2 linked regions of the Saccharophagus degradans 2-40 genome follow. The protein of the gene in region 1 interacts with the protein of each later gene in a pairwise test. Links are inferred from orthologs where the notes say so. Each region holds a gene or a part of one and is shown in the gene's direction. Other genes may lie near its edges.

Evidence for each region. Proteins that work in one complex are often made in the same cells at the same time.
Region 2: the proteins of SDE_RS07930 (region 1) and crp interact in binary tests that used the Escherichia coli proteins (3 or more experiments, as listed by UniProt). The link is inferred for Saccharophagus degradans 2-40 from one-to-one orthologs.

What each region holds. Positions count from the first base shown.
Region 1 is NC_007912.1:1,951,740-1,956,922, reverse strand. What follows is about bases 2,484-5,183. They hold SDE_RS07930 (YacL family protein), read left to right. Parts: upstream 2,484-3,500; coding sequence 3,501-3,866; downstream 3,867-5,183. Other genes in these bases: SDE_RS07920 (DNA polymerase II), read right to left, coding at 4,622-5,183; SDE_RS07925 (hypothetical protein), read left to right, coding at 3,931-4,551; SDE_RS07935 (alpha/beta hydrolase), read right to left, coding at 2,615-3,310; SDE_RS07940 (helix-turn-helix domain-containing protein), read left to right, coding at 2,484-2,502. Outside these bases: SDE_RS07950 (ketoacyl-ACP synthase III), read left to right, coding at 1-558; SDE_RS07945 (helix-turn-helix domain-containing protein), read left to right, coding at 589-1,494; more of SDE_RS07940, read left to right, coding at 1,555-2,483.
Region 2 is NC_007912.1:970,931-976,349, reverse strand. Bases 14-2,896 are described here. They hold crp (cAMP-activated global transcriptional regulator CRP), read left to right. Parts: upstream 14-1,078; coding sequence 1,079-1,714; downstream 1,715-2,896. Other genes in these bases: trpD (anthranilate phosphoribosyltransferase), read right to left, coding at 2,693-2,896; trpC (indole-3-glycerol phosphate synthase TrpC), read right to left, coding at 1,807-2,604; SDE_RS04015 (OsmC family protein), read right to left, coding at 294-716; SDE_RS04020 (RMD1 family protein), read left to right, coding at 14-222. Also shown: more of SDE_RS04020, read left to right, coding at 1-13; more of trpD, read right to left, coding at 2,897-3,718; SDE_RS03995 (aminodeoxychorismate/anthranilate synthase component II), read right to left, coding at 3,761-4,339; SDE_RS03990 (DUF1631 domain-containing protein), read left to right, coding at 4,893-5,419.

The sequences.
Region 1 (5,183 bases):
GGCGAGAAGCAAAGTAACCTAACCTACGAAGCAATTGATCAACTTAAAAAGCTATCAAGTAAAGAAGAGTTCCGCAAAAGACTTGGAGGGCTAACAGTAGGTGACGCTGGAGGGGCAATGATTATTCAGCGTGGTAATGAACATTCGGGTTTCCAAAAAATGAACTTTATGTCTGATGGTAGCCATACAAACCTATGCTATTACAAACATACGGATAGTGGCACGCAAGGTCAGATGCTAATGCGCGAGATTACAGTACAAATATTACGGCTTCATAAAATGTTCATAGACAGTACCTATGAACTTTTGGGTTGGCAGCCAGAAAGTATTGACAAACTATTTTGTCACCAAACTGGAGCTAAACCGCACCAAGGAATGGCCAGTTTGGCGCACCAACCCATCAACAAGGCGCCTATTACCTATGATAATTACGGGAATTTGACCTCCGCCTCAATACCTGTAAATATGTTCTTAAACCGCCCCCAACGAGGTGAAAAAATCTTGATTATGGGAACTGGCAGCGGCCTCTCCGTGTGCCAAAGCGGATTAATATTTTAATAGTTAACACCTTTTAGAAGGATTACTTTTTTGCTATACGCCATCCCAAGTATCTCGGCTATTGCTATAAAACTAGTTCTATTATGGCGAGCCAGACAAAGCCTGCTGATAACGAACCAAGCTTTTTTAGCCGTTTTCATTTCACTACTGGCTCTGAACATTAGTGAGATGTTGTTGTTTACACTCAACCTTAAAGAGAGTGGCGCAACAATCCTTGTTATGGCGCATTATATATTCGGCCTTTTTTCCATTCTTTCCGTGTTAGGGATTACTCTGTCGATTACTCGACAGGTCTTTCCTATTCGCACGCTTGCAACCTTTGGTTGTTTAATGGCGATTTTTATCGCAATACCAGGGCTCGCAATAGAAGGAACAAAAAGTATTGGATATTCCTATACAAGGATTCAAGGCCCATACTATTTCGTAGTCCAACTTGCCCTACTTGTTCCATTTAGTGCATCAATTGGCTTGCTAATACACGGCGCCCTTAGAAGCAAATCTAAAGAAATAAAAAATAAATGCTCGGTTTTATTAATATGCCTAACCCCATCATTTGTAAGCCTTTTTATAATCGTTGCCTTAATGCAATTTGGCTTTCAAATAAACGCCACTGTTGTTATATCGTTCTCCATTAATATTTTACTTTTTGGCTTATTGTATCTAGAGGGCAAGTACCATATATACGGGCTTCTTTCCTCACTACCAGGCACCAAATATAACGACAGCGCCAGAATCCTGACTCAAGCCTTGTTCGACCCAAACATGCCTCTAGAAAAGGCAAAAGAACTGATGGATATAGAAAAGACTAGATACACGCTAGAACTAACAAGAGGAAATCAAAGCGAAGCTGCACGAATTCTTGGTGTCTCTAGACCCACGATCTGCAGAAGAATCAAGCTAATTGAGAGCCAATATACAAAAGCACGTAAGCTTTAATACCCTAGGCTTACGACCCCGCACACCCTGAAGCGGTAACTATTTAAAAGGATGTTTAGATTGCTTTACGCTTTGCCTAGCATATTAGCAATATTTGTTAAGCTAATAATCCTTTGGAAACGACCATTTTCACACTCGAGAGGGGAATCGCAAAGATTCCTTTCTGATAATCTCTTTTTAATATTGTTCCTAGCCCTACTTGGGCTAAACATCTGCGAACTAACACTTTTTTGCTTTCAGCTTAACTCCAAGGCCACCTTAAACTTGGTAGTTGCCTACCACGTGTTCTATGCGTTTTCCATATACTCAATTCTGGGTGTAGCATTAAGAACAGTTGATAAGCTATCAAATTTTTATTTGCCATTACTCATTGCGCTCGGCCTCTCCATACTTGTGGCTATGCCCAATTTAGCAATACTAGGCACAACTAAAATAGCATACTCAATAACTCGCATACCGGGCCCTTTTTACTCTGTTTATATAAGCGGGATGTTTAGTGCTGTTATATTTACGCTACTTTTATTAAGTTATGGTGCTTTTCTACACAAAGAAGATGTAATTAGACACCGTAGCAAAGTACTCCTATTTTGCTCTGGGCCATTTGTAATATCTTCGTTAATAATTGCATTTCTTATGCAACTAGGCTTACAAGTGAACGCAACAATAGTTACATCATTCAACGTTACAATATTCCTGTTGGGCCTAATATACTCAGAAAATAAATATTACACTCCGCAAATACTTGCAGCGCTTCCAGGAACGCGCCCATTTCACACAACGGAAACCCTTACTACTGCATTATTCAACCCCAACATTTCACTCGAAAGAGCCAAAGATATAATGGCCCTTGAAAAAACACGCAGAACATTACAGCTAACCAAAGGAAACCAAACCGAAGCAGCTAAAATACTGGGCATATCTAGGCCAACAATATGCCGGCGCATTAGAGAGCTGGAAACCTATGAGGGGATAAGAAGCACCTTAAAACCGAATGATATGGACGCCTAGAAAAATAGCCGTCAAGAGAGATGCTAAGACCAAATAAGCAATACACGTAAAAGAGACTTCCAACTAGAAGCCCTATTGTGCATATACAGTAAGCCAACGAAGTTGGCGACAACTACCCCTCAAACACCCTATTCAGCCAAACACCAATATCAGTAAGCTGCTCAGGGATTACATTGTGCTCCATGGCATACCCTTTCCACTCTACGGTATAACCTAAGGCTTTTACTGCGTCGGCGCTTTGCTTGCCGATGCTTAGCGGCACCACACCATCGTGCAGGCCATGCATTGCCATAATGGGTGTTTGCACATTCACACCTGAGTGCTCACTCGCTGCAGTACCGGCGAAAGGCATATAGGTAGATAGCGCCATAATCCCAGCCAGTTTTTGCGAGTAGCGTAAACCGGTGTAATAAGCAACCGCTCCCCCCTGCGAGAAGCCAGCGATAACAATGTTGCTCGTAGGTACCCCCTTGTCCACCTGCTCCTGAATTAAACGCTCTAAAGTCGCACGGGACTCGCTCATCCCCTCTAAATCTTCTTTATCGACCAAATCCATTCCCTTTATGTCGTACCAGCCAGGCATGACCATGCCGCCGTTAATTGTAATGGGCCGCTCAGGGGCTTGAGGGAATACAAATCTTATGGTGCGAGAATTAGACAACCCCAAATATGGGATTACAGGCGGATAATCATCCGATGAGGCTCCCAAACCGTGTAACCAAATAACGGCATGGGTAGGCTCACCGGCCCCGTGAACGACTGTTCTTGTTTGTTTAGCGGCTGCCTGCTGTGCTGGTGTTAAAGTCATAATTACTCTCTACTCTGGAATTTGGAGTGTGCGTCATAACAACGCACACTCGCCAATAAGCTCACTGGTGTTTTAGAGCGTTTCAAACACGCCCTAACCCACCCAAATTAGCTACTCACTGTATTAAATTCCCCTAACAAAGTCGACAATTGCTATTATCCAAGCACATGCACCCAGTATTGAGTAAAACGTGGAATACGAATTCAACAAAGACCTAGGCGGTAGCCCCGTGGCTACTTTTTCGATGGGGCACGAAGCAATTGGTCGCTGGTTAACCGATGAGTTAGCAAGCAACACCCAGCGCATAACGAGCCTGCTAAGCCATATAGAACAGATAGAATTAGGCCATAAAGCGAGCCTAACCCTTCACGGGTCTGAGTTCGAGTTACATATCGCAGGTGATGAGGTGTCAGTTATGGCTCACGCCATTGACGACGATATTGAATTCGAAAAAAACATCTCGCTTTATGAATTAGAATCGAACGCGGAGTGCGGCTTAACCGACTTTAAAGAAGCACTACAATCTTGGCTGCAGTTTGTAACTAAAAGCCACTAGCAGTACACACGCGGCGCCACCATCATTGCAGGCTACTACCAGTACCAACGCGAGGTTAAAACTTATGCACACAAAGCGACTCAAGTTTGCCGAAGAGCAGTTTTTAGCGGCTTACCCTGGGGGCTTTGCCCACCCCGAAATCGTTGCCATCGGCAAAAAGCACAATGTAAATAAGCTGTCTGATTTTTGCCAAGAAGCGTTTGCAAAAAATAAATTTAAGCATACAGAGCAAATACTTGAAGACTGGATTAAAGTTATTAGTCGCTCCTCCATGATATCTATGTTCGAGAAGCCCAAATTTAAATCGTTTATAAATACGCGTAATAGCGATGAGAAAAAGACACTTGTCGACGGGCTAAAACTCGCCCTACACGGCAAGCACCAACAGGGGTTTGAGCTACAGTTAGAATTACTAAAAATAGATAAACTAGCGAAGTGGTCAATCATTAGCGCAGTGCCAGCTTACTACCGCTTACAGGAAGAAATATTTGTTAAACCCACCACAGTCAAAGGCATAGTCAATTACTTTGAACTCGAAGGTATTACTTACAAGCCCACGCCAAGCTGGGAGTTTTATGAGAAATATCGCGCCTATATTTTAGAAATGAAAAAACATGTTTCACCAAGCCTTAGCCCAAACAACCCTGCTTTTTGCGGTTTTTTAATGATGAGTTTACCTACTTAGCTCGCTACCTAAGCGCCTAAACACCCAATACTACACTACCTACCGGTCTACACAACACGGTGCGATTGTATTAAAAAAGCCCCAGCTGAGAAGCACTAATTTCTTCGAAAGAAACGCCGATAAAAGGCAGAATGGCCTCGGCAATTGGGCGTATTTGTTTTTCAATGTAATGATCGTAATCTATTGGGCTAGTTTGATGCTCTACGGCCTCTGGCCCATTTAGTGTTAATACATAGTTTATCCACCCTTTATGTTGATAGCGCAAAGGCTTGCCAGCAAGCGCATTCGCAGCATCTGCCATACGCGCAGCTTTAACATGTGGCGGTATACTTTTTACGTAATGATCCAACCTGCGGCGCAATCGCTTGCGGTAAATTAGTTCATTATCGTGTAACCCTGCGCGAGTTTCTGCAATTATCTTCTGTACATACTGTTTAACGTTTTTATCTTCAAACACCATACTATAAAGTTGGGTTTGAAATTTTTTGGCAAGTGCAGTCCAATCTGAACGCACCGTTTCTAACCCTTTAAAAACTAGCTCCCCACCTTGTTTAGTTTGCTTAACGCCCGCATAGCGCTTTTTACTGCCAAGCGAAGAACCACGAATGGTAGGCATAATAAAGCGCGAAAAG
Region 2 (5,419 bases), 980 kb from region 1 along the record:
CCCGAACTTGAAAGCTACTACCAAAGCATATCGCGCTACCTTGAACTGCCGCCGAGATTAGCGCTAATTCAACAAAAAATAGATACCCTAGGTGCTCTGCTTTCAATGCTAGGCGACGAACAAAAGCATCACCACTCGTCCTTTTTAGAGTGCATAATCATCGCGTTAATTGCAGTTGAAATTGTTATTTTTCTCGGCCACGACTTACTTAAGCTATTTTAGGCGCGGCCACAAAAAAGCCCGCGTTTAACTGCGGGCTTTAGCGGGAAAGATGTTCTAGCGCTCATCGAGTATTAAGCTGCCTCGACCACCTCAAAACTGTGCGTAAGCTCTACACCCGCGGCCCCTAGCATAATAGAAGCTGAACAGTATTTTTCTGCCGATAGCTCTACTGCTTTTTTAACCTGCACTTCTTTTAAAGCAACGCCTGTTACAACAAACTTTAAATGAATTTTAGTAAACGGTGAGGGCACGCCTTCTGCTCGCTCAGCTGAAAGCTCCACGCGGCAATCGGACACCTTTTGACGTGTTTTTTCAAGAATACTAATAACATCGAATGAGGCACAACCACCTAAGCCCAACAGAATCATTTCCATAGGGCGCACGCCCATATTGCGACCGCCATGGTCGGGCGGGCCATCCATTACAACGGTGTGACCGCTGCCGGATTCGCCAAGAAACATTTTGCCGTCTACCCATTTTACCGTTGCTTGCATGTATCTAACCTCATTAACAATTTGGCGCCAAAAGTAACATAATACACCAATATCTCTAACCTCACGCCAGCGAGAAAGCGTACCCCTTGCGGAGAAAAACGCAGACTACCACAAAGCTTAAACCTTTGCTTATGCCCGAAGCCCGCTATAATTAAGGGTTTAAAGTGTGTGCTACTTCAATATACCGCAGTACGCGCTATACTAATGCATTAGAAAGTGTCGGTTTTTCGACGTCTAGAGGGTATACTCGTTGGGCGTTGCACTTTCGCAAGCTACAAATCATGTTAAATACTGGCCTGCAATATCAATGCGAGCTATAACAACACAATTTAAACTATTAAGAAGAAACAGAGGGTACCCCATTGGTTGCTGTGTCTCTCACACCTCACATACAAAATGTGGACGAGTTTTTAAGCCACTGCCACCGGCGTCGTTACCCCGCTAAAAGTACTTTAATTTACGCTGGCGACAAGAGTGATTCACTCTATTACATTATTAAAGGGTCGGTTACTGTATTAATTGAAGACGAAGAAGGGCGGGAAATGATTGTCGCCTATCTCAACGACGGTGATTTTTTTGGTGAGATGGGTTTATTTGACGAAACAGATGCACGCAGTGCATGGGTTCGCGCCAAATCAGAATGTGAAATAGCTGAAATCTCCTATTCAAAGTTCCAGGAAGTATCCGAAGCTCACCCAGAGTTCCTGTTTGCACTTGGCACTCAAATGGCGCGCCGCCTGCGCAACACTACGCGTAAAGTGGGCGACTTAGCGTTCTTAGATGTAACAGGCCGTGTAGCAAGAACCTTGCTAGACCTGTGTAAAGAGCCTGATGCCATGACCCACCCCGACGGCATGCAAATTAAAATTACACGCCAAGAAATTGGACGGATAGTTGGCTGCTCGAGAGAAATGGTAGGGCGCGTACTTAAAACGCTCGAAGACCAAGGCCTCGTATCAGTAAAAGGTAAAACCATGGTGGTTTACGGCACACGCTAAAACCACCCCCGCCTTGCAGGCAGTGTCACAGGGCTCTGCCAAGAGGCAGCCCCCACACTGCCCTTATTAGTCCCCCCTCTTAGGTCGCTGCCTTAAAAGAACAGTTCTCGCAACTTTTCACCAGGTTCGTCTGCGCGCATAAAAGACTCCCCCACTAAGAAGGTGTTCACACCCTGCTCGCGCATAGATGCAACATCCTCTCCGGTAAATATACCGCTTTCTGTTACCACTACCTTATCGCTTGGGATGGCTGGCAACAAATCGAACGTAGTTTGCAAGGTAACATCAAAGGTGTGCAGGTTGCGGTTGTTAATGCCCACTAACTTGTTAGGTAGTTGCAGCGCTTGCTCTAATTCCACCGCGTCGTGCACTTCCACCAAAACATCCAAACCCAGCGCCAACGCTTGCTCATTTAGCTCTAGTAGCTTTTCAAAGCTAAGGGCCGACACTATCAGCAACACGCAATCTGCGCCCATGGCACGCGCTTCGAGCAGCTGATAGCTATCCACAATAAAGTCTTTGCGAATAACCGGTAGAGAAACCGCTGCACGCGCTTGCTGCAGGTAGGCATCCGCCCCCTGAAAGAAGTCCACATCGGTTAAAACCGACAAACAGGCCGCACCGCCCTGCTCGTAGCTGCGCGCCAATTCCGCAGGGTTAAAATCTTCGCGAATCACCCCTTTGCTGGGCGACGCCTTTTTAATTTCAGCAATCACCGCCGACTCGCCTTTACTCAAACGCGATTCAATCGACGCAACAAAGCCGCGACAAGCAGGCTGAGCCAGCGCTTGTTCGCGCAACAGCTCGGCAGACACCACCGCTTTGCGCTCGGCAATTTCTTCCCATTTACGCGCAATAATTTTCTTTAATACCGTGGGTGTATCTGTCATACCGTTATAATCTCTGCTGTTTACTTTTATCTTTTCGCTTTTGCTTTTTTAACTAAGCCACCATTTTAACTAAGCCCGCGCTTGCGCCCTACAGCGCAGAGAATTCCACTAGCTCTTTTAATTTTTCACGCGCAGCTCCAGTGGCTAAAGCATCCTCCGCCATGGCAACACCATCTTTAAAACTAGTCGCCAAGCCAGACACATAAATAGCCGCACCGGCATTAAGTGCAATTATCGCCGCCGCTTTTTGGGCTGCGGGTTCATCACTGCCAGCAAAAGCCCCGTTAATAAGCGCTAGCGACTCTTCTGCGGTAGCTACGCCCAAGCCCTCTAGGCTTTGCATTTCAATGCCCACATCAGCAGGCGACAAGGTGTATTCGGTAACGTTACCTTTGTGGTATTCAGCAACGTGGGAAGGCGCAGCAATACTCAGCTCATCTAAACCATCTTCACTGTGCACCACTAATACGTGCTCACTGCCCAATCTACCCAATACTTCAGCCATTGGCCGGCACAGCGCCTTGGTAAACACACCTATAACCTGATTCTTAACCCCAGCAGGGTTGGTCATTGGGCCAAGCATGTTAAATATGGTGCGCAAGCCTAACTCTTTACGGGGGCCAATTGCGTGCTTCATAGCACTGTGATGAGCTGGGGCAAACATAAACCCCACGCCAATGGTTTCGATGGCACGGGCCACTTGATCTGCGGGCATTTGCAAGTTCACACCTGCCGCCTCAAGCACATCGGCACTGCCGGTAGAGCTAGAAACAGATCGGTTGCCGTGCTTCGCCACATGGCCACCCGCTGCCGCCACCACAAAAGCCGAGGCGGTGGACACATTAAAAAGATTCGCGCCGTCGCCGCCGGTACCGCAGGTATCCACTAGGTTATCGGCATTCACCACAACTTTTGTGGCCAGCTCGCGCATAACTTTAGCCGCACCGGTAATTTCATCTAGGGTTTCGCTCTTAATGCGCAGCGCAACTAAAAACGCACCTCTTTGCGCGTCGGTTGCCTTACCGGTCATCACCTCACGCATCACATCGGTCATTTGCTCAACCGATAAATCCTTGCCGTTTACAACCAAGGCCAGTGCATCTTTAATGTTCATTATTGCTCCCTCGCGTTATTTTTATACATGCTGTAGGCGGCATTAGCGCTCTAAAAAATTCTTTAATAGTTGGTGGCCGTGCTCGCTAAGAATTGATTCTGGGTGAAACTGCACCCCTTCAATCGCCAACTCTTTGTGGCGCACGCCCATAATTTCATCGATATTGCCCGCCTCATCTTGCGTCCACGCGGTCACCTCTAAACACTCAGGCAGAGTATTTTTATCGATAACCAACGAGTGGTAACGCGTAGCGGTAAATGGGTTAGACAGGCCCTCAAATACCCCTACATTTGCATGATACATAGGGCTGGTTTTACCGTGCATAACTTGGCGTGCGCGTATTATGTCGCCACCAAATGCTTGGCCAATACTTTGGTGGCCCAAGCAAATACCTAAAATAGGCACCACACCGGCGAACTGTTTAATAACCTCAACCGATACCCCTGCTTCGTTGGGGGTACAAGGCCCAGGGGAGATAACAATGCGCTCCGGCTGCTTGGCTTTAATTTGCTCTACCGTTAATTCGTCGTTGCGCACTACAAGCACATCGGCTTTTAGTTCGGCAAGATATTGCACTACGTTATAGGTAAACGAATCGTAGTTATCGATCATCAACAGCATGGCTAGCAATCCAAATGGGCGTAATAGAATGAGTAAGGCCAAGCATTATATAAGTGAAGGCCAAATTTAGCGAACGCCCGTGTTGGTGCACACAAGCAAACCACGCAAAAATAACAATCAAGACTGTACTGATTATCGCCTTAATATAGCCGACAGACGGCGGCTCACTGTCGAATAAATTAACACTCCGATAAAATACTCACCGGTAACACGTCTCAACTGCAAATTTTGCGAAATAAAAGGGTATAATCCCCACTCGAGACTTTCACATGAGGCCTCCGGCAACAAAACACGGTAACTCATTGATTTAAAACAATATTCCCCCTACCACTACCTTTTGGAGCCAATGATGGAAAGTCCTCTTTTGAATGGATATACAGGCAAAAAGTGACACGCATCACATAAGCAATGCGAGGTGACGCAGGCCGGCCCCGCCGGAATGAATCTTGCGTATACAACCTGTATCTAATGGAACGCTTGCTTGCAGCGGGAGAATACGCTGAGCCCAAAAGGCACAACAAGCACGCATAGCTAAATTTATTAAGGTTTTAAAATGGCTCCCAATAACCAAAGGCCTGGTATTCATGAAGTGCAGCGCAGCAGCGCGCGACCACGCGTCGCCCCTCCGCGCGTACTAGACCACATACAAAACATTGCGCTCGACAACGCAGTGCAGCTGCTCGACCATATGTTTTCGGCAGCGGACGATTTGTTTTATGATCTTTCGAAAAGAGCCTCTACCAACAACGAAGAAAACCTTTACTTCGAATCAATGCGTGAAATACGCATAAAGAAACAAGGCGTAGCCAACGAATTTTTGCGCGCGCTCACTAACGAATTTAATGACCTTGTAACCGGTCAATCTCAAGCCAAGCTCAACCGTACCGACGGCGACATCACATCTGGCAGCCTCTCAATTGTTGAAGGCGACGATTTAGAAATCGAGCTTGCGCTCAACAATATGACCGGCCGCACCCGCGAAATATACAAAGAAGAGCTCTATGAGCTTGCCATTCGTCTCGACCACTTATTACTGCAAGTTACAGTAAACGAAAACACCAACCCGCTAGACCCGCAGCA